DNA from 3 places in the Sphaerisporangium sp. B11E5 genome. Region 2 is predicted to be linked to each of the others. Evidence: riboswitches for the same ligand, from Rfam matches in the RefSeq annotation. Region 2 holds a riboswitch; each other region holds the start of a gene.
The links. A riboswitch is a leader RNA that binds a small molecule or an ion and turns the genes downstream of it on or off. The one in region 2 is predicted to bind cyclic di-AMP.
Positions count from the first base shown of each region.

Region 1 (7,544 bases), on a different contig from region 2:
GCTACGACAGCCCGTCACAGTTCACCCGCGAGTACCGCCGCCTCTTCGGCACCCCGCCGAGCCGGGACGCCGCCCGCCTGCACGACTCGGTGCTCGTCGCCGCGCCGATGTTGCCCTGAGGCGCCAAGCCCGGTCATCCCCCGCGAGTTAGACGGAATCTATACCGTCCGATGACGAGCGCCTCAGGCCCCGGTATGTAGTGTTAAGGCAGGTCAAGGGGGATGCACCGGCGCCCGGGGAACCAGGGCGCACTGGAGCTTTCTGCCACAAGGACGCGGTGGGGGACCGTGTCCGTACTGCGGGACCGCCCGGTGTTTTTGGGGGAAGACACCGGCGCAGGACCGTGAAACCGGGGCCGGGCAGGCGGGGGACTGCCCGGCCCCGACCTTTGCCCGGACCTGTTGCCCTCTCTCCTCCTTCCCGCATCCCGGTGATCCCGTGTGAGGACCGCCGTTCGCGATCATCTTCGGCGGTGCTTCGGTGCCCGGTGGCGACGTCGTGATCATGGGCGGGTGAGGGCCGCGGAGAGCGCTGGGTGGGTGTGGCGCACCCCCGGACCGGCTGGCAAATGCCGTAAATATAGGGGTTTGGGGTGCTTTGGTAGATCTTATAATGCTTTGTACACACATCGTTTGCTTTGCCCTGACTTGGAGGGTAAGGTTTTACCTACATCGGGTGGTGACCTGGTCTTCAGCCGGAAGGCCGCCACCCGGCGTCGAATCCCAGAAGGGCCCTGTGGGGCCTGGAGGGAGCCGGGGACCCAATCAACATTGGGGTGAATCCGTGGGAAAGCGAACGCAGACCCGCGGTAGGGCGACTCTCTAGCCCGAACCCGTCAGCTAACCCGGTAGACGTCATCGGAGAGGAGACCCGAGTGGAGCACCCCACTCCCCCCAAGCTCAATGCCCGGGTGACCTGACCCCGGATCTCGCCGTCAGAAGCGGCGGAAAATCGGCTTACAAGCAGCCGTCCACCCCAGGCGAGCCCGTCTCGCCCGCAGTGTGACGTGGTGGCGCATCTCCGCCACCGCTGACCGGCCCTTTACGTGACAACGCGCCTTAGTGCCGCGATCTCCAGCCAGGCCCACGAACGCCACGGTCTTGAGAGCGCTGTCCCATACCCGCACCGGTGACCCCACGCACACCGGCTCCGCGGCTCCGTGTCTTCTGATGAAAGATCCTGCCACCCCATGACCTTTCTCCGTAGCTGTTCGAAGAAACGCATGGCCTGCGGCGCCGCCGGCGCGACCCTGGCCCTCACCTCCATCTTCTGCGCGAACGCCGTAGCCGCCCACGCCCAGAAGCTCCCCCCTCCCGGTGCCTCCACCCGGATCGTCCCCCCCATGCTCCTCCAGGGCTCCACCAAAGCCTCCTACTTCTGGGACGACGCCTCCGGCCGCGCCGGCGACACCGGCCTCCCCGCCATCGGCAAGCCCATGCAGAAGGGCCTGTTCGCCAGCCCGAGCTGGCCCCTCGGCACCGAGGGCTACATCGTCTACAAGGACAAGGAAGCCCCCTTCTTCATCGGCGACCGCGGCCCCGGCATCCCCTCCGAGAACGGCGTCATGCTCGACATCGACGCCAAGACCTTCGCCGAACTCACCGGCGGCACCTTCAACTCCTCGACCCTGATGGTCCAAGGCTTCGACGCCGGCCACATCGAGGTCAGCTACGTGATCACCAAGTGGGGCAACGGCCCAGGCAAGAAGAACCACCCCGTCCCCTTCAGCGAAGGCGCCTGGAGCCAGATCGACAACAACCCCGCCCCCGCCCCCGCCAACTGACCCCCACCCCGCCGATGTGCGCACCCCCGCCACTACTGCTAAAGTCGCCGTAGCCGATGCGCCGCTAGCTCAGTTGGTTAGAGCAGCTGACTCTTAATCAGCGGGTCCGGGGTTCGAGTCCCTGGCGGCGCACCCAGCAGTACGCCATTGAACTGGGCATTCTCCACCACGTGGAGGATGCCCAGTGGTGTTTCGGTACCTGTGTGGGCTCGTTGTGCCCTCATGTGTCGGGGAACTGGCTCGTGACACCGCGATGCCGCCTGCGGCGGCGCCGGGCGTAGAACCCGCCGGTCGAGATCGGGCCGGACTTCGTCGGCTCCCTGGACGGCTGAACTGATCAGGAACCCGGGGATCACGAAGAAGACGTCGACACCGGCGTATCCGCCCGCCCGCAGCGGGACACCGCAGTGACTCAGCACCACGAGGCCGAGCGCGACGTCCGCTTTCATGGACTCCGTGTCGTTGCCAGGGGTTTTCAGGTGGTCCGGTGCGCGGAGGGGCGGTTGATGCGAGAGCCGGGCCATTCGCGGCCCGTCTCGGGTGCGGCGGAGTTCGAAGCGATCTACTAGCGTCACAGTCACCGCCCGCTTGCGACAGTGAACAAGGAAGTAGGCAGTTCTCCATCGAGCCGGACGGCTTCACACCAGGGAGTGTTCATGAGCAGCACGCTGGTACTCGTTCACGGCTTCTGGCACGGCTCTTGGTGCTGGAGCGAAGTCATCCTCCGTGTGGTGGCGGCCGGGCGCCTGGCCGTTGCGGTGGACATGGTGGGGCACGGGCTGTACGCGCGGCGTCCTCGGTGGTTCAGTGCGCAGTCGTACGATCCCGGGGCAGTCGGTACGGAGCTTTCGCCGGTGGGGGACGTGAGTCTTGACGACGCGGCCGGGTTACTTACTGCTCAGATCAAGTGGATCGGTGGTGGTGGGCCGGTCACGGTGGTCGCCCACAGCGCGGCCGGGCCCGTGCTGACCCGAGTGGCGCAGCGGACGCCCGAACTGGTCGCGCACGCGGTGTATCTTTCCGCGTACATGCCGTCGTCCGGTGTCCCGGCTGTGGCGTACACGCGGATGCCCGAGGCCGCCGATGACCACGTCGCGCCGTTGTTGCAGGGCGACCCGGCGCGGATCGGCGCGCTGCGGCTGGACTTCGCCACAGATGACGCGGCTTACCGGCGGCGGCTTCACGAGGCGTTCTACGGTGACGTCGACTCGGTCCTCGCCGACGCCGCCACCGGCCTGCTGACGCCTGACGGTCCGCTCGGCGTCATGCTCGGCACCACCGACCTGACCCACGACGGCTGGGGGTCGGTGCGGCGCACGTACCTCACCTGTGCCAGGGACATGGCGATCAGGCCGGCCCTGCAGGCGAGGTTCATCGCCGAGGCCGACGCGGCCTTCCCGGGCAACCCGACCTCCGTCGTCGCGCTCGACGCGTCCCACTCGCCGTTCCTCTCGATGCCCGACGTGGTGGCCGACATCCTCACCGCCATTGGCTGACACGAATCCGATAGGCGACAATCGCCGGGTAGCGCGGGAATCGCAGTCGGGCCCCCCACGGGAGAACCAGGCGATGCTTCTGGGTCGTCGTGCCGAGCGTGAGGCGATCGAAGGGTTGATCGCCGACGCGCGGGCGGGGCGCAGCGGTGTGCTGGTGGTGCGTGGCGAGGCCGGCATCGGCAAGACCACGCTGCTGGAGTACGCCCGCGGCGCCGCGCCGGAGTTCCGGGTGGAGCGCGCGGCCGGTGTGGAGTCGGAGATGGAGTTCGCGTTCGCGGGCTTGCATCAGTTGTGCGCGCCGATGCTGGACTGGCTGGGTGCGCTGCCCGATCCGCAGCAGGCCGCGCTGGGGGTGGCGTTCGGGCTGCGTGCCGGGGACCCGCCGGATCGGTTCCTGGTCGGGCTGGCCGCCTTGAGCCTGCTGGCGGAGGTCGCCGAGGAACGGCCGCTGCTGTGCCTGGTGGATGACGCGCAGTGGCTGGATGAGGCGTCCGCGCAGGTCCTGGCGTTCTTGGCCCGGCGGGTGGAGGTGGAGCGGGTGGCGCTGGTGTTCGGGCTGCGCGACCCGGGCCGGGGGGACGTGTTCACCGGGTTGCCGGAGTTGCGGGTGGACGGGCTGGAGGAGGGGGACGCGCGGGCGTTGCTGGCCGTGGCGGTCCCGGCGCCGCTGGACGAGGGGGTGCGCGACCGGGTCATCGCCGAAGCGCGCGGGAACCCCCTGGCGCTGCTGGAGTTGCCCCGCGGCGCGGAGCCGGGGCATCTGGCGGAGCTGGCGGGCGGCTTCGGGCTGCCGGACGCGCTCGGGGTGCCCGGCAGGATCGAGGACGGATTCCTGCGCCGGTCGGCCGGGCTGCCGGCCGAGACGCAGATGCTGCTGCTCGTCGCGGCGGCCGAGCCGCTGGGGGAGGCGGCGTTGCTGTGGCGCGCCGCGGAGCAGTTGCGGATCAGTCCGGAGGCGGCCGGGCCGGCGGAGGCGGCGGGGTTGGTGGAGATCGGTGCGCGGGTGCGGTTCCATCATCCGCTGGTGCGCTCGGCGGTGTACCGGGCGGCGGCGCCGGCCGACCGCCGCCGGGCGCACCGTGCGCTGGCCGCGGTGACCGATCCGCGGGCCGATCCCGATCGGCTCGCCTGGCACCGGGCCCAGGCCGTGCTGGGGACCGACGAGACGGTCGCGGTGGAGCTGGAACGTTCGGCGGGCCGGGCACGGGCACGCGGCGGCCTGGCCGCGGCGGCGGCGTTCCTGGAACGGGCGGTGGTGCTGACCCCCGAACCCGCGGACCGGGCACGGCGGGCGCTGGCGGCCGCGCAGGCCAAGCACAAGGCCGGTGCGTCCGACGCCGCGCTGGAGTTGCTGACGGTCGCGGCGGCAGGGCCGCTGGACGCGTTGCGACACGCGCGGGTGGAGCTGCTGCGCGCCCAGATCGCGTTTCACTCCACCCGGGGCAACGACGTGCCGGGGGCCCTGCTGCACGCGGCCAAGACGCTCGCCCCGCTGGACGCGGCGCTGTCCCGCGAGACCTACCTGCAAGCCCTGGAGGCGTCGATCATCGCCGGACCTCTCGGCCGCGGTCGCGGGGTGCTGGAGGCGGCCGAAGCCGTCCATGCCGCACCCGCGCCACCCGGGCCGCCGGGGCCGGTCGACCTGTTGCTCGACGGGCTGGTGACCAGATACACGCGAGGCTACGAGGCAAGCGTGCCCAGCCTGCGGCAGGCCCTGGAGGCGCTTGGCGACCAGGGACCCCGCGCCGCGGACGACGACCGCCGCTGGCTGTGGCTGGCCTGCCGCGTCGCGGTGGGGCTGTGGGACGACGAGCATGCCTACGTGCTGGCCGACCGCAACGTCCGGCTGGCCCGCGAGGCCGGAGCGCTGGCCGTGCTTCCCCCCGCGCTCTACGTCCTCGCCGGCGTGCTCATGCACATCGGCGAGCTCGCCCACGCCGCCGAGCTGGCCGCCGAGGAGGCCGCGATCACGCGGGCGATCGGGGCCGCGCCGCTGCCCCACATCAGGCTCCTGCTGGCCGCCTGGCGCGGCCGGCGGGCCGAGACCGCCGAGCTGTACGCGGCCATGGTCAAGGACGCGACCGGCCGGGGCGAGGGCAGAGGGGTCACCGTGGCCCAGTACGCACTGGCGGTGCTGCACAACGGCCTCGGCGACTACGACGCCGCGCTCGCCGCCGCGGCGGGGCCGTGCGACTCCGACGAGCTGGTGCACAGCAGCCTGGCGTTGCCCGAGCTGGTCGAGGCGGCCGTCCGCGCGGGCCAGCCGGACCGCGCGGCCGCCGCGCTCCAGCCGCTCGGTTCGCGAGCCCGTGCCGCCGGCACCCAGTGGGCCCTCGGGCTGGAGGCGCGCTCACGGGCGCTGATGAGCACCGGGCCGGCCGCCGAAGCACTGTATCGCGAGGCGATCGAGCGGCTCGGCGAGTGCCGGATGGCGACCCACCTCGCCCGCACCCACCTGGTCTACGGCGAGTGGCTGCGCCGCGAACGCCGCCGCCAGGACGCGCGCGAACAGCTTCGCACCGCACACGAACTGCTGTCCGGCATGGGCGCCGAAGCGTACGCGGCACGCGCCGCACGCGAGCTGCGCGCCACGGGCGAGCGGCCGCGCAGCCGGACCGCCCAGCCGGCCGACGCGCTCACCCTCCACGAACTGCACGTCGCGCGGCTGGTGGCCACCGGGGCCACCTCCAAAGAGGTCGGGGCGCAACTGTTCCTGAGCCCGCGGACCATCGACGCGCACCTGCGCAGCATCTTCCGCAAGCTCGGCATCACCTCCCGCCGGCAGCTCAGGAACCTGCACCTTCCCTGACCCCTGGGCGGGATGCATAGGCGACGTTCGCCGATGCGGCCGCGGGGCGGCGACGGCGAGCATGAGCGCGTGCGTCCCGGGACCGCCGCGCCGACCCGGGAGTCCTGTCCGCACCAGAACCGTCACCGGGAAGGCGCCATGCCTCGATCAGTGCTCCCTGAACGGCTGTACCCCGCCGCACGCCGGGCGATGAGGAGGTGGACACGGCGGACCGCCGGATTATCGGCCCTGGTGATGGCCGCCGGGCTCCTCGGTGCCGTGTCGCCCGCACAGCCCGCCGTCGCGGCTGTGACGCAGAATGCGATGACGTGGAATCTGCACGCGAACGGCGACAACGTAGCAAAAGTCCCCGGTTTGATGAGAGACCATGACGTCACCGTCGCCGCCCTCCAGGAAGTGGTCAACGGCGGCACCGACAACAGATTCATGGACCTACTTCCCGTGAACCACGACGTGCCTCATCTCAATCCGGACGGTACTCGCTCGACCCCGCAGAACTGGAGGGTCGCGACGTACACGCTTCCCGGCAACGGGGGAACCGCGTTCGTGATCCACACCCTTTCGCACAACCGCCGGCTCGCGATCGTCACCACAGTGCCCGGCGTCGACGTCTCCAGAGACGTACACGTCCTCGACGTGCGCTCGGACGCGCTCGACAACAGGTTCCGGAAAGCCCTGGGAGTGAGAGTCGGCAACACCTGGTACTACTCCATCCACGCCTCCACTGCCCCGAAGCGTGCGAACAACAACGCCGACACGCTGGTCGAGGACATTTCCCGCCTCCATGGGACGGCCGGTTTCGACAGTGATTGGGCCGCGATGGGGGACTGGAACCGGTTCCCCGACGAGGATTCGGCTGCATACAAGGCGAAGCTGAACGGCCTGACCGCCAGGGACAAGCTCAGGTTCCCGGACGAACAGGCGGCGTTGAAGAGCGTCGTGGAGCTCGATCCAGGCGAACGCATCATCTCGTCAGGTGCGAGAACCCACAACAAAGGTGGCGAGTTCGACTACATGGTGGCCAGGGGAGCCGATGAGGAGTACCGGGCCGTGCGTTCGGAGGGACGGCACGGATCCGATCACTACCCGGTGTTCTTCAGGGCCGACGACGGCGATCCGGACACCTGTACAGGTGGCACGACGCCGGTGGCGGCGAACGCGGCCCGCGCGGTCGCCCTGGACGTCTGCCCCCTGGACGACGAGCTGCCGGGCGCGGCCGTCGCGATGGGTGACAGCTACATCTCCGGTGAGGGAGGGCGCTGGCAGGGCAACGCCAACACCGCGTCCGGGGGTGATTCCTGGGGCACCGACCGGGCCGCCGACGGCACCGAGGTCTATGAGAAGAACGCGGACGGCAGTGACGCGTGTCACCGCTCCGATGTCGCGGAGATCAAGGGCGCGAGCATCGCCTCGCTCCCGCGGGAACGCAAGTTCAACATCGCGTGCTCGGGGGCCG
Region 1 is NZ_JBDPMD010000004.1:191,680-199,223, forward strand. Features, by position in the region: gene ABGB17_RS06425 (AraC family transcriptional regulator) at 1-119, shown strand, start outside; cyclic di-AMP (ydaO/yuaA leader) riboswitch at 704-870, shown strand; gene ABGB17_RS06430 (hypothetical protein) at 1,190-1,783, shown strand; tRNA gene ABGB17_RS06435 (tRNA-Lys) at 1,842-1,915, shown strand; gene ABGB17_RS06440 (alpha/beta fold hydrolase) at 2,440-3,279, shown strand; gene ABGB17_RS06445 (AAA family ATPase) at 3,353-6,088, shown strand; gene ABGB17_RS06450 (glycosyl hydrolase family 18 protein) at 6,446-7,544, shown strand, end outside.
Region 1: it holds a riboswitch for cyclic di-AMP, as region 2 does, so the genes downstream of both, ABGB17_RS06430 (hypothetical protein) here and ABGB17_RS30645 (NlpC/P60 family protein) in region 2, are expected to answer to the same signal.

Region 2 (7,544 bases):
ATGATGTCGCCCCGGGTGCGGATCTCCTTGAGGACCTTCTTCAGGCGCTCCTCGAAGTCACCGCGGTAGCGGGAGCCGGCGACCAGGGCGCCGAGGTCGAGCGTGTAGAGCTGCTTGTCCTTGAGCGTCTCGGGCACCTCGCCCTTGACGATCTTCTGGGACAGGCCCTCGACGACCGCGGTCTTGCCCACGCCGGGCTCGCCCACCAGCACCGGGTTGTTCTTGGTGCGGCGGGACAGCACCTGCATGACCCGCTCGATCTCCTTGTCGCGGCCGATCACCGGGTCCAGCTTGCCCTCGCGGGCGGCCTGGGTGAGGTTGCGGCCGAACTGGTCGAGCACGAGCGAGGTGGAGGGGGCGGACTCCGCGGGCCCACCGGCCGCCGCGGGCTCCTTGCCCTGGTAGCCGTGCAGCAACTGGATCACTTGCTGGCGCACGCGGTTCAAGTCGGCGCCGAGCTTCACCAGCACCTGAGCCGCGACACCCTCGCCCTCCCGGATCAGACCCAGGAGGATGTGCTCGGTGCCGATGTAGTTGTGACCCAGCTGCAAAGCCTCACGAAGCGACAGCTCGAGCACCTTCTTGGCCCGCGGCGTGAACGGGATGTGCCCCGACGGCGCCGACTGGCCCTGCCCGATGATCTCCTCGACCTGCTGCCGCACACCTTCAAGACTGATCCCAAGACTCTCCAGAGCCTTGGCGGCCACACCCTCCCCCTCGTGGATCAACCCGAGAAGAATGTGCTCAGTACCGATGTAGTTGTGGTTGAGCATCCTGGCTTCCTCCTGAGCCAGGACGACAACCCGCCGTGCGCGGTCAGTGAACCTCTCGAACATGTCGTCGCTCCTCACAGAGCGGCCAGGCTGCTCGGGATATCCGGGCCCGCCGCATCCGCATGCTAGCCCCGACCGGTGACCGCTCTATGCACATGAGCGTTCCCCGGGAGCAGGGCGTTCACGCTCCATCCAACTACTGTTGGGGGCCCGCGTGTTCCCTCTACGCCGCAAGCGAACGACGTTTAACCCGCAGTTTTCCTACGGACGCTCGATCACGTGCCGGACGATCTCGACCGGATAAACGGGATCATGCGGCTATGACGGCGCCGTGAAGGCGCGCCGCCGCCATAGCCGGTGATCATATGTGGACGTCAGTGCGCCGCCTCGTACTTCTCCACCACGGAAGAGGCAATGCGCCCCCGCTCGCTGACCGAGATGCCGTGTGCCTTCGCCCAGGCCCTGATCTCCGAGCTCTTTTCCCGGGACGGACGCTGGCCCGCGCCCCGCCTGCGGCCGCGGGCGGGTGTGCTCTCGGCTCTGCGTGCGCTGGACACGAATTGGGACAGCGCGTCACGGAGCTTCTTGGCGTTATCGCCGCTCAGGTCAATCTCGTAAGCGGCGCCATCAATCGCGAAGGTGACAGTCTCACTGGCCTCGCCACCATCGAGGTCGTCGATGAGTATCTTCTGGATCTGCGTGGCCATCTGGCAATCCTTTCGCAGAGCATAGTTCTTTTCGTCAGCCAAACATATACCCGGCAACCCTGGCTGACAATTCAGGATGCTGTTGTGATTGAAGTGGAACCGAGTGGCCGTCGCCGGCTCAGCCTGAAGAAGCCTCCGAAGACTTCTCCGAGGGTTCCGTCGCCCGCCCCCGGGCCCGCGCTTCGGAACGCACGAGCTTCACCACGGCGACGATGACCACCACGGCGACTACCGCTGGCGGTATCAACGCGGACAATACATCGTTCATTGATCCTCGCTCCACGCGGGGGGGCGGGATTCAGCGGCCCCCACGTTAATTGTCACACGAGACTCCCTCAGCCCGTACCACGGTTGCCTGATCCGGGAGTCAGGATCCGACTCTAGCCCCACACGAGGTCAGGGCAGGTTGCGGGGCCGGGTCCCAAACCCGGCCGAAGGACCGTTCCACGCTTATCCCGTCTCTCCAGCCGTCTTACCGGATGGCCCGGGAATGGTGATCCTCCCGAAAACACCGACGGGGCGGCCGCAGCGCGGCCGCCCCGTCGAAAAAACCCGTCTCAGCGGGGCGCCTTGACGACAACCGTCCCCGCGATCTTGTCGTGCGGGCCCTGATGCCGGGGCTTGTCCACGAGGATTAGGATCGCCAGCACGAGCACGAAGATGGAGGCCAGCCATCCGACGACGGGAATGCCGTAGAGAGCCATCACGCCGGGGAAGATAGCGGAACGCTTCATGACGGCGCCCGAATCAACCGGGCCGCCGGCCGCCGACACCAGGCGGATCTTCATGACCTTCTTACCGAGCGTCTGCCCGTCCTTGGAATGCAGCACATAGTCATAGGCGGCATACGCGCCGAAGGCGATGATCGCGGCGAGCAGACCGGGCAGGACGACCGATCCGGTGGCCGCCGAGGGGTCCGCCAGGATATCCGCGACCGAGGGCCCGAACATGCTGTAGAAGATGGAATTCAAGATCCCGTAGACGACGCTGAAGATCAGGCCGTCGAGGAACCGGGCCACCCAGCGCTCCCACCAGAGGGCGAGCGGAGCCTGGCCGTAGGGGTCCGGCTGGCCGTAGCCCTGCTGAGGGTAGCCCTGCTCGCCGTACGCCGGCTGGCCGTAGCCCTGCGGCTGGCCGTAGCCCTGGGGGTCGCCGTACTGCGGGCCCGGCTGCTGGCCGTAACCCTGCGGCTGGCCGTACTGCTGACCGTACTGCTGCCCGTACTGCGGATCGGGCTGCTGGGGGTGCCCGTAGGGGCCACTCCCGGGGGGTGGTTCCGCCGTCATCTGATCACCTTTCGCGACAGGCGAACGGGCACACGCCGTTCATGCAAGGTCCTATCGCAAGTAGGGGTAGGCCCGTTACCACTTTGCCCACTTCGCACCCGTAATGTTCAACAGCAAGAACACGAAAACAGGGCCGGGTACGATCCCCGGCCCTGTCCGCGCCCCGGTCACCTGACCTTGACGACCACCGTCTTCGCGGCCTTGTCGTGCAGACACTGCTGGTACGGCTTGTCCCAGAACTGCCACAGCACGTTCACCAGCGCGAAGATGCCGACCACGATGCTCACGAACGGGATCCAGCGCAGCAACTGCGGCCCGAAGAACACCGCGGCGCGCTTGACCGCCGCGTCGCTGGGCAGCCCGCCCTCAAGGGAGCCCCCAAGGGTGATGACCTTGATGCCCATGGCCATCTTGCCGACCGTCTGGCCGCGGCTCTTGTGCATGAAGAAGTCGTAGACGACGTAGATCGCGCCCACGATCAGCGCCAGCGCGAGCTCGTAGAGGAACACGCCGCCGCCCTCGACGACCTGGCCCGTCGACGGGTCGAAGCTCGGCTGGGTCACCAGCACGGCAAGCAGGATCACGGTGAGGATGACCGTGGGGATCGCGAGGAGCACACCGTCGATGATGCGCGCCACCAGGCGCTGCCACCACTCGGCGAGCGGCGCCGGCACCCCGGCCGGGCCCGGGCCCGTCGCGCCGTAGGGCTTGGGGTAACCCTGCTCGCCGTACGCCGGCTGGCCGTAGCCCTGCTGCTGCCCGTATCCCTGGGCCCCGTACTGCTGCTGCCCGTAGGCGGCCTGCGGGTCCTGCTGGCCGTACTGCTGCCCGTACTGCTGCTGGCCGTAGCCCTGCTGACCCTGCTGGCCGTAGCCCTGCGCGCCGTAACCCTGCTGCGCCTGCTGACCGTAGCCCTGGCCGTACTGCTGCTGCTCCTGGCCGTAGCCCTGCTGGCCCTGCTGGCCCTGCTGGCCGTACCCCTGCTGCTGGCCGTAGCCGGAGGGGTCCTGCTGGCCGTACTGCTGCTGGGGGTAGCCGTTCTGGTCGTAGCCCTGCTGGCCGTACTGCTGGCCTTGCTGGGCCTGCTGGCCCTGGCCGTAGCCCTGCTGCTGGCCGTAACCCTGCTGCGCCTGCTGGCCGTAGCCCTGCCCGTACTGCTGCTGCTCCTGGCCGTAGCCCTGCTGCTGCCCGTACTGCTGGCCGTAACCCTGCTGGCTCTGCTGACCCTGCTGACCGTAGCCCTGGCCGTACTGCTGCTGGCCGTAGCCCTGGCCGTACTGCTGACCCTGCTGTCCCTGCTGTCCCTGCGACTGCTGGGGGTATCCCTGGCCGTACGCTCCGGTCCCGCCCTGCTGACCGTAGGGGTCCTGCTGGCCGTAGGACTGCTGTCCGTACGACTGCTGCTGGGGATAACCGTGTTCCGACGTCGGCTGGGGGCGGTGGACGACTGTGACCTCCGGGTCGAGACCCGCTCCGGGACGCTCGGCCTGCTGTCCATACTGCGGAGTCCCGGATGACGGGTTGTCGTCCGGTTCGTCACGTGGGTACGGCGGCTGTCCGGTGCTCACCGTTTCACCTCACTTCGGCTTCGCATGTGGCAAATGTCAGGCACACATGCTGTGGTGCTGCCCAACGTAGCGACAGCGGGATCAACAGTCACCTTTCCATGGCGTCATCCCAGGGGTCAGGAAGGCTCAGGAAGGCGGCGAGAGATGGAGGAGCATGCGCGTGTTGCCCAGAGTGTTCGGTTTGACGTGTTCCAGATCCAGGAACTCCGCGACGCCCTCATCGTAGGAGTCCAGCAACTCCGCGTACACCTCAGGTGATACGGGTGTGCCCTGGATCTCGGCGAATCCGTGCCTGGCGAAGAACTCCACCTCGAAGGTGAGGCAGAACACCCGGCGCAGCCCGAGCTCCCTGGCGGTGTCGAGCAGCGCCGCCACGATGCGGTGCCCGATGCCCCGCCCCCGGCAGCGCACGTCCACCGCCACCGTGCGGATCTCGGCGAGGTCCTCCCACAGCACGTGCAGCGCCCCGCAGCCGACCACCTCGCCGCCCCGCTCGGCGACCCAGAACTCCTGCACGTCCTCGTACAAGGTGACCGTGGCCTTGCGCAGCAAGCGGGGCCCGTCGCCGGAATACGACTCGACCAATCGCCCGATGGCCCGGACGTCCGTCGCGCGGGCACGCCGGACGACCAACTCGCTCCCGGCCGGCACGGACTCCACGACCTGCTCCATGACCGGCCAGCGTATCCGCAGGCAGCACGCGTCGCCGACCTGCGCCGGCGCGCGTCGGCGATAACGGACGGCCCCAAATTAGGCCAGGTCCGATTCCGGTCGCGGTGGGTAGCCGGGCGAGCGCGAGCCGTCGAAACGCGGCAGGACGTCCCGTAAACGCCATAACAAGACGGCAGCGACCTGCGACTTCGCCGTCACGGGAGCGTAAAGCGGACGTCTTCCCAGCGTAAAGCGGGTTTGTGGCCCGTCCCGGCGTGATCGCTCCGTGATGCGGCGGTTGTGATTCCTCTACAGAATTCGTAGTTCTGGTTGAGCAGGAACCTGAGCTGCACTAGTGTCACGGCTCGATCCCGGTCATCGCCCACGATGGCCGGACCGCCTAATCCCGGCCACCTCCGACACGCCGGGAACCGGGGAACCACATGGCACCCGCCGGTACCGTCCGGCCGCCGATCCCCCGGGGTGAATCCGAGAGGGAGGCATCGCGATCTTCGCGACCGGTCACTCGGTAGGGCTACTCCCGCCCGAACCCGTCAGCTAACCCGGTAGGCGGCCGAGGAGAGGAGCTCGTTGGTGCACGCTGGGCGCACGCCTGGGAAGAGCACGGGCCGGCACGCCCGCCCCCTGGACCACCGGTCCCGGTTCGGCGCGGCTGTGACGGCCATGACGGCCCGAGTGGCCCGCGTACGACCGGGGCGCCTGCCCCGCCGTGTCGCCATGGTCACCGTCGCCCTGACCGCCCTGACGTTCGGCACGCCGCTGATGTCCGCGACCGCCGAGCCCAAGCCGAGCCTGAACGAGCTCAAGAACCAGGTCGAACGCCTCTACAACGACATCGAGGCGCTGACCGAGCAGTACAACGGCCAGAAGGAGCGCCTGAAGCAGGCACAGCGCTCGGCCAAGCTCGCCAACCAGACGCTGGAGAAGAGCCAGGCCGACCTGGAGGAGAAGCGCCAGAAGGCGGGGCTCTACGCCCAGGACGCCTACATGACCGGCGGCATCGGCTCCTCACTCGCCCTCGCGATGTCCGGCGACCCCGAGGGCTACCTCGACCGCGCGGCCACGACGTACGCCCTGCAGCTCCAGCAGGGCGAGGAGGTCTCGCAGATCACCAAGGCGATGGACAGCGCCGAGCGTGCCAAGGAGAGCGCCAAGGCCCGCGAGGCCGAGGTCAAGAAGCTCGTCGCCGAGCTCGACGCGAAGCGGGACAAGATCCGCGGTCTGGTGACCCGCACCGAGAGCAGCCTGTTCCGCCGGGCCCTCTCGCAGGTGGGCGGCTACGGCAGGGCCACCAAGGTGGCCATCCCGATCCCCGGGGACGGCAAGGCGGCCGAGGCCGTCAGGTGGGCGCTCACGCAGCAGCTCAAGCCGTACGTCTGGGGCGCGGAGGGCCCGAACTCCTACGACTGCTCCGGCCTGGTCATGTGGGCCTACCAGAAGGTCGGCATCAGCCTCCCGCACTACACCGGCGACCAGTGGACCGCGGGCACCCATGTGTCCCGTGAGGAGATGCGCCCGGGCGACCTCGTGTTCTTCTACAGCGACCTGCACCACGTGGGCATCTACATCGGCGGCGGCATGATGGTGCACGCCCCCCGCACCGGCGACGTGGTGCGGGTGGCGCCGATCGGCAACCGCCCGTTCGCGGGTGCCGTGCGCATCGCCGACTGACCTTCGGATCAGATCAGCCGGCGACGGGCCGCCCAGGCCACCGCCTCGATCGCGGTGGCCACGCCGATGCGGTCGCAGATGCCGCGCAGGCGGCGGCGGACGGTGCGGCCGCTCACGTCGAGCCGCCGGCCGACTCGATCGACGGTGACGCCCTTGGCCAGTTCGGCGAGCAGCAGCAGATCATCGTCGGTCAGTCCCACGTCTGATCCCGCGGGAATGTCATTTCCCCGGGAAACCAGATCCGGATACGCCATCGGGTGTCCTCTCCCCCACGACGAACTCGGCTACATACTTGAATGCTTCGGCCCGCCCGTCAGGAACGGTAAACGCCACGTTGAAAGGTCGTCAAGCACTGACCGCGATACCTGTTACGTTCGTCATTGACATACCACTCCATATGTGAACTACTCATGACATGTTTACGAGCCCGTAGCGGGGCGGACAGCGGCGATCAAGGGGAGGGGCGCCGACGGACGTCACGCAAGGGTGTGACGGCATGCCTGGTGGATCGGCGGTTCCGCTGTCACACCTGCGGTCCCACGCTCGCTCGCCCCATGTCGCCGACATATGATCAGGAGCCTATGCGCGCTTATTAGTCGCGAAATATGGCACACTTTCCCAGGCTTTTCCGCATGCCCGTCATCGCGGTGATCCGTCAGGGCCGGGGCATTTGCCCGGCCCTGCTGAGGCATGCCTGCTTTTCGAGCGGGTCAGCCCACGTTGCGGTTGTAGATGAGCCGCAACCCGATGAGCGTCAGCCACGGCTCGTGCACGTCGATGGACCGCGCCTCGTCCACCACCAGCGACGCCAGGGTGCCGGTGGCGACCACCGTCACGTCGTCGGGGTCGGCGGCGAGCTCGGGGGCC
Region 2 is NZ_JBDPMD010000045.1:59,031-66,574, forward strand. Features, by position in the region: gene ABGB17_RS30620 (ATP-dependent Clp protease ATP-binding subunit) at 1-836, opposite strand, end outside; gene ABGB17_RS30625 (Lsr2 family protein) at 1,148-1,480, opposite strand; gene ABGB17_RS30630 (RDD family protein) at 2,038-2,766, opposite strand; gene ABGB17_RS30635 (RDD family protein) at 2,934-4,334, opposite strand; gene ABGB17_RS30640 (amino-acid N-acetyltransferase) at 4,461-5,006, opposite strand; cyclic di-AMP (ydaO/yuaA leader) riboswitch at 5,373-5,574, shown strand; gene ABGB17_RS30645 (NlpC/P60 family protein) at 5,580-6,677, shown strand; gene ABGB17_RS30650 (LuxR C-terminal-related transcriptional regulator) at 6,686-6,877, opposite strand; gene ABGB17_RS30655 (type III pantothenate kinase) at 7,388-7,544, opposite strand, start outside.

Region 3 (7,544 bases), on a different contig from region 2:
CGGCGGTGACGTGACCTACAACGCCGCCGCCGTCCACACCCTGGTCGACGGGGAGAAGGGTCCCGTGCGCGACGCCGTGCTCCTCAACGCCGCCGCCGCCCTCGTGGCCCTCGACCCCACCCCCGCGGCCCCCGACTCCCTGGGCGCGGCGATGTCCGCCGCCTACACCCGCGCCGCCGAAGCCGTGGACTCCGGCGCCGCCAAGGCCACCCTCACCCGCTGGATCGAGATCAGCCGCAGCCACGCGGCGTCCTGACGGCGCCCCCTGCGGGGGGCCCAGCCGGGCTCGGGGTCAGTCGGGCTCGGGGTCAGTCGGACTCGGGGAAGCCGATGGAGAAGGCCGCGTCGAGGTCGTGCTTGGAGTAGGTGCGGAAGGCGAGATGCGTCTCGGTCTCCAGCACGCCGGCGATCTTGTTGATGCGGCCGGGGACGATCTCGGCGACCTGCTCGTAGGCGGAGACGCGGACCATGGCGAGCAGGTCGTGGGCGCCGGTGATCGAGTAGACCTCGCTGACGCCGTCGAGGTCGGCGATGCTCTCGGCGACCTCGGGGATGCGGTCGACTTCCGCCTTGATGTGCACGATCGCGGTGACCATTGCGTGGCTCTCCTTCGAGTACGGCTCGGCTGGAACCTTATCGCCGTCAGCGCAGGGGCCTTCCCTCGCGGGTGCCGCGGGGTTCCAGGCCTTGGTACGCCAGGTCGATGCGCTCCTTCAGGCGTCCGGCTCCCCGGGCGGGCAGGCTGTAAACGCCGTCCACCCGGACCAGCCGCACGCCGGGGGAGTCCAGCCATCGCAGGATGCACTCGCTCTCCTCGGCCACGGCGGCGGGCAGCGGGCCGGGGCCGGGCAGCACGGTCTCCGCGGTGGCCAGCAGGGCCTCCACGAACGGCGTGGGGTGCGCGCCCTTCGGCATCACCCCGGCCGCGGCGAGCCGGCCGTGCCGCACGACGTGGATGTCCCAGCCCCCGCCGAACGCCGGCGCGGCGGCGACCATCTCGGGGAGGGCGGTCAGCGACCGCAGCCGCTGCATGCGCGCCGCGGCGCGGACGAACACCGCGAGCCGGTCGCGGTCGACCGCCGCCTCCTCGTACCGCTGCTCGGCCGACAGGCGCCGCATGCGGGCCTCCAGCGCCGCGAACACCGGGCCGGGGTCGCGCTCGATGGCCGCGCGCGCGTCCTCGACGTGGCGGTGGTACTCGTCGGGGGTCTGCCGGCCCTCGCACGGCGCCCCGCACCGCCCCATCTCGGCCAGCGCGCACGCCGGCCGCCACGTGCGGGTGGTGATGCGCTCGGTGCACTGCCGCAGCGGCACCGCCTCGTGCAGCGCCGACCGCGCGTCCTCTGCCCCACGCGCCGAGGTGAACGGCCCGAGGTAGGTGCCCGCGTCGGCCTTGACCTCGCGCACGATGGACAGCCGCGGGTACGGCTCGTCGGTCAGCTTGAGCCACACGACCTTCTCGGGGAACCGCGACCGCCGGTTGTAGCGCGGCTTGGCGGCCCCGATGAGCCGCAGTTCCCGCACCTCGGCCTCCAGCGCGGTGGCGCACACGATGGGCCGCACCCGCTCGGCGATGCCGATCATCTCGCGGATGCGCGCCCGCGTCTCGCCCGCCGTGAAGTAGGACCGCACCCGGGTGCGCAGGTCGCCGCTCTTGCCGATGTACAGGGCCTCGCCGCGCTCGTCCTCGAAGACGTACACGCCCGGGGCGCTCGGCACGGACGCCGCGAGGTGGCGCTTGCGCTTCTGCTCGGGCGTGGGGGCCCGCACGAAGCCCTTCAGCTCCTCCAGCGTGGACACGCCGTACGACCCGACCCGCTCGATCAGCGCGTGCAGCACGTCCACGGTGGCCTTGGCGTCGGCCAGGGCACGGTGGCACGGCTCGGTGGAGCTGCGGAACACCCGCGCCAGGGTGGACAGCTTGCAGTTGGGCACCTCGTCGCGGGTGAGCACCCGCCGCGCGAGGTCGGCGGTGTCGACCACCGGCGCGACCGGCGGCGGGTAGCCGTGCTCCTGGCAGGACGCCTTGATGAAGCCGACGTCGAACGGCGCGTTGTGCGCCACCAGCACGGCGCCGGCCGCGAACTCCAGGAACGCCGGCAGCACCTGCCGCATCGGCGGCGCGGCCACGACCATGGCGTCGGTGATGCCGGTGAGCACCGTGATGAACGGCGGGATGGGCCGGCCGGGGTCGACCAGCGTGGCGAACTCGCCGATGACCTCACCACCGCGCACCTTGACCGCGCCGATCTCGGTGATGGCGTGCTCGGCGTGCGAGCCGCCGGTCGTCTCAAGGTCGAAGACGACGAACGTCACCTGCGAGAGAGGTGTGCCGAGTTCGTCCAGCGTGCCTTGAACCCCGATCTCCACGAGCATGACCATACGATCGCGGTCCGACAGTTTCTCCGCCCCGGCCGCCGTTCCGCCATTCGTGGCGCGATCGCAACCTTCCGCGGCGGGACTGTCGCGCCGTGCGAGTGACGGCGCCGCGCGGGGGCCCGCGAACGTCCCCTGGCGGGCCGCTGGCGGGTCGCGCGGATAGGGGCCGACCATGGACGCGACGGCCGTACCCTTGACGGATAGACATATTGTGAAGGGCCGGTCAGCTAGGGGAAGTCGGATGAGTTCAGCCGGAGAAGGCCTGTCTCGCCCGCTGCCCGAGCAGGTCCGGTTACATGTCGTCGAGCTGGCGGCGCAGGTGCTCGGCACCATGCAGCCGCCCGCCATCCCCGCTCCGCTGCGCAGCATCGCCCGGTTCGACCCCAGGAAGCGTGCCCGCCTCGGCAGCGCGCCGATCGCCGCGCAACTGGAGACCGACAAGGAGTTCCGCGAGATCGTCGCCGAGGCGACCGCCGAGGCGTGGCCGGAGCTGGTCGCCAGCCTGGAGGAAGGCAACGTGCCGCCGGCCGCCGAGCCGGTGCTGGTGGCCGCCGCGGCCTACCTCACCCGCCCGCCGGGCTGGCCCGGGCTGGTCGAGGCGGCCCGCGCCGACATCGAGCAGGCCGCGGCCGTCGCGGAGGAGACGGCGCAGGAGCAGACCGTCCAGCGGCTGCGCGAGGAGCTCGCGGCGCAGAAGACCGCGGCCAAGCAGGAGGCCGATCGCCTGCGCGAGCAGCTCAAGACCTCACGCACCGAGGTCGCGGACCTGCGGCGCCGCCTGCACGACGCCAGGGAGCGCGGCAAGCGCGCCGAGGAGCGCGCCGCCGAGGCCGAGGCGCAGGCGCAGGAGGCCCGCGCGGCGGTCGCCGCCGCCACCGGGGCCGCCGAGTCGGAGCTGCGCAAGCTGCGTGAGCGGCTGGCCGACGCCGAGCGCCGCCTGCTCGCCGGCCGCCGCGCCGCCCGCGAGGGCCGCAGCATCGAGGACGCCCGCCTGCGCGTGCTGCTGGACAGCCTCCAGGACGCCGCGGCCGGGCTGCGCGCCGAGCTCGGGCTGCCCGTGGCCATCAGCAAGCCTGCCGACTCGGTGGACGCCGTGACGCCCGCCCGCCCGTCGGTGCGCGCCGTCCCGGCCCGCGCCCTCGCCGACGACGACCCGGCGCTGCTCGACCAGCTCCTCGCCATCCCGCATCTCCACCTCATCGTGGACGGCTACAACGTCACCAAGACCGGCTACCCGGCGCTGACCCTGGTCGACCAGCGGGCCCGGCTGCTCGGCGGTCTCGGCGGCCTCGCGGTGCAGACCCGGGCCGAGGTGACCTGCGTGTTCGACGGCGCGGAGCTGAACGGCCCCGTCCAGGTGTCGGCGCCGCGCGGGGTGCGGGTGCTGTTCAGCGAGCCTGGCGAGATCGCCGACGACCTGATCCGCCAGCTCGTCCGTGCCGAGCCGCCGGGCCGCGCCGTCGCGGTGGTGTCCACCGACCGCGAGGTGGCCGACTCGGTGCGCCGCATGGGTGCCCGCCCGGTCCCCGCGGTCCTGCTGCTGCGCCGTCTCGGCCGGGCCTGACACGGCGCCGGGGCCGGGCATGACCCGGTCCTGACTGCGGCCTTGACTCAAGCTCTGACAGTGGTGGCGACGCCGGCGCGGCCCCGTGGTGCTCCTGGGGCGACCCTTAATCCCTGATACGGGCGTGAACTGGGGTTGCCCGGCTAAAACATTTCAGTCCGAAAGCTGTCGGGGACCTTACCGTTTCTGTAGGATCACGGCCCAGGTGTCACAGTTGTCGCACTTGAGGAGGCTGGGGTCCCCGTGACCGCGCGTGGTGTCCGGAAGCTCGGACGCGTACCGGTGACCGGAGTTCTCGTCGCCGCGGTGCTGGTGACCCAGGCGGCCGGGGCGGTGGCCGAGCCGAGGCCCACCGTCGCCCAGGCCAAGGCGCGGCTCGCCAAGCTGGACGCCAAGGCCGACAAGGTCGTCGACAAGTACAACGACGCGAACGAGAAGTACAAGGCGGCCCGCAAGGAGTACAACGCCGTCAACGGCCGCTTCAAGGAGAAGATCTCGCGGGCCGACGAGCTGCGTGCGGGCCTGGTGTCGGTCGCGGTGAGCAGCTACCAGTCCGGCGACATGCTCTCCTGGCCGCACCTGGTCACCACCGGCGACCCCGAGGCGCTGCTGGCGGGCCTCGCCTCGATCGACCAGATGTCGGCGCGGCGCTCGCGCACCCTCACGGAGTACGAGACGGCGATGAGCTCCCTCAAGGGGGAGCGGGACAAGGCCAAGGGCGCCTACGACAAGGCGCTCAAGCTGTTCGAGGACCTGCGCGACCAGAAGAAGGAGGTCGAGAAGCTCGTCGGCGAGCAGGAGCGGCTCCTGCGCCGCCTGAACGCCTTCAACGCGGGCAACCCCAACAGCGCCGGCGTCAAGTACACCGGCCCCGCCTCCGGCAACGCCCGCACCGCGCTCCAGTTCGCCTACGCCCAGATCGGCAAGCCGTACCGCTACGGTGGCTCCGGCCCCGGCTCCTGGGACTGCTCCGGCCTCACCCAGAAGTCCTGGGCCGCCGCCGGCGTCAGCCTGCCGCGCACCGCCGCCGCCCAGTACTCCTGGGGTGCCTCCCGCCGCGTCTCCCTGAACGCGCTGGAGCCCGGCGACCTGCTGTTCTCCTCCGGCCTCGGCCACGTCGGCATGTACGCCGGCAACGGCCAGATGGTCCACGCACCCCGCACCGGCGACGTGGTGAAGGTCGTCCCGCTGTCTTCTTACCGAGGCATATTCGCCGCCGTGCGGCCCTGAGGTTTTCCCGGCTCTTCGTGGTTCTCGGTGTGATTTCCGGCGCTTTTCGCGGCTGGAACGTTCTCGTGCGCCTGTATCCGTCGCTGGGGCCTGACTCGTGTGCCGCCGCGGGCTCCCGCCGCGCGGTGCCGGCGCTCCAAGATCGTTAACCCCCGTGACTCATGTGACGCATGTGACTCGGCGAGTGGCGTGTTGAGTGACATGTGAGGCGAATCACATTTGAAGGTAGATGCATGAGTTAACCAGGCGTTTTCCGTTTTGTGATCACTCGTTATGATCTAGAGATAACACCGAGGCTTTGCCAGTTCTTGGCGTTCTGTGTAGCTTCTGGGCCGCGGCGAGCACGCCATGCCGTCGCGAGAAAGCCCGGCCGTCCCGACGGCCGGTACCCACCAAAACATCCAGTGGTCATCGGCTTCGTATGTCCCGCCATTAATGGCGCAAGCCGGTGACCAGCCGAATCCGTGCGGCCAGGAGCACGGAACCGGGGACCCAAAAGACCCTGTTGATTGGGGTCAGGGGTGAATCAGCGGTTTATGCCGCTGTAGGGCGACTTCCAAGCCCGAATCCGTCAGCTAACCCGGTAGGCGTAAGTGGAAGAACCTAGGAGCGATCCTGTCCAGCACCACCCCTAGCCCCCGTCTGTCGCGCTTCGCTCGTCTCTCCCTCGGGGGTGTCGTCCTCACCGTCTCGGCCTCGGCCGGCGCGGTGGCGATCCCGGCGGCCGCCGGAGCCGACACGATTCCCGGCGCAGAGCAGGTCATCACGCCCCCCATCACGGTGGCGGCGCCCCCCGAGGCGCCGCAGAGCGCCACGCCGGCCGCCGCCAAGAGCACCGCCGCCAAGAGCACCAAGCTCAGCAAGGCGGCGCGGCAGCGGATCAAGGCCGCGAAGGCCGTGTCCGTGGCCAAGAAGCAGGTCGGCGACCCCTACCGTTGGGGCGCCAGCGGCCCGAACGCGTTCGACTGCTCCGGCCTGGTGATGTACTCGTGGCGTAAGGCCGGCGTGAAGCTGCCCCGCATCACGGGCAGCCAGTACCGTGCCGTCAAGAAGAAGGTCTCCTGGAAGAACCTCAAGCCCGGCGACCTGATGTTCTTCTCCGGCCTCGGCCACGTCGGCATGTACGTGGGCCACGGCAAGATGATCCACTCGCCCCGTAGCGGCACCCGGGTGCAGATCAACAAGCTCACCAAGTACCGCAAGGCGAGCTTCGTGGGCGCCGTCCGCCCGGGCATCTGACCAAGAGCCCCGGACGTCCCACACCAGCACACCCCGGGACACCCCCGCCGGGATCCCGGACGTGACACACCGGGCCGTGCTCCAGGACGAACCCCGCCAGCCCCCTTGGACACACCCTTCAGGGACCTTCCCCTGACCCCGCAGGGCCCCGGCCACCCCCACGTGGCCGGGGCCCTCGGCGTACTACAGGCCCACGGCGTACGGGCCCTTGGTGTACGGGCCCTCGGTGTACGGGCCCTCGTGTCCGGAGCCTCGGCGTAGGAGGCCTCGACGTAGGGGGCCTCGCCGCGCGGGGTGCTCGGCGTGCGGGCCCTGGCCGGACTAGGGCAGGCGGTAGATTGCCACCATGCGCGTCGTGTGGCTCTGGGCCGTGGGGGCCGGGCTCCTGGCCGCGCTGACGGGACCACCGGGGTCGCACGGGGAGCGTGCCGCCGTACCGCCCAAGGGATTCGCGCGGCCATCCGGCGTGGAGGCGGTACTCGCGGAGCGCCCCTGGCTGTGGCGCGGAGCGCGGGTGGTCCGGGGACGGGAGGTGGTCGTCGTGGGCGCCACGGGCACCAGGCTGGGCCTCGAGGACATCGCGCGCCGCGCCGACCGGGCCGCGGCGACGGTACGGCGGGTCATCGGACCGGCCGCAGGGCCGGGTGGTGAACTGGGCGCAGCGCCGGGCGGCACATCGACCGGCGCGTCAGACCGCGGGACAGGTGGTAGCGCGGGTAGCGCGTCAGACGGCGCGGCGGGTGGCGGAGCGGACGATACGTCTCCTGGTGGGGCAGGCGGTACCTCGGATGGCGAAGCGGCTGGTGGGGCAGCCGGTACCTCTGGTGGTGCGACGGGTGGTGGGGCAGACGGTACCTCTGATGGCGAAGCGGGTGGTGGGACAGGCGGTACCTCTGGTGGTGTGGTGGGTGGTTGGGCAGACGGTACCTCTGGTGGTGCGGCGGCCGGCGCTTCTGGTGGTGGGGCGGTTGCCGGGTCCGGTGATGGGGCAGTGGTGATCCTCGTGCCCGCCACCACGGCGCAGGCGGCCGAGCTGGCGGCGCCCGCCGCGGTCGGGGGCATGGCGGCGCTCGCGGGCACCGACCGGATCATCGTGGAGCCCCGCTCGTTCGCGCTCCTCACGGACGCGGGG
Region 3 is NZ_JBDPMD010000032.1:11,848-19,391, reverse strand. Features, by position in the region: gene trpD (anthranilate phosphoribosyltransferase) at 1-256, shown strand, start outside; gene ABGB17_RS25480 (Lrp/AsnC ligand binding domain-containing protein) at 309-596, opposite strand; gene ABGB17_RS25475 (DEDD exonuclease domain-containing protein) at 643-2,376, opposite strand; gene ABGB17_RS25470 (NYN domain-containing protein) at 2,621-3,943, shown strand; gene ABGB17_RS25465 (NlpC/P60 family protein) at 4,187-5,173, shown strand; cyclic di-AMP (ydaO/yuaA leader) riboswitch at 5,618-5,778, shown strand; gene ABGB17_RS25460 (C40 family peptidase) at 5,882-6,412, shown strand; gene ABGB17_RS25455 (hypothetical protein) at 7,407-7,544, shown strand, end outside.
Region 3: it holds a riboswitch for cyclic di-AMP, as region 2 does, so the genes downstream of both, ABGB17_RS25460 (C40 family peptidase) here and ABGB17_RS30645 (NlpC/P60 family protein) in region 2, are expected to answer to the same signal.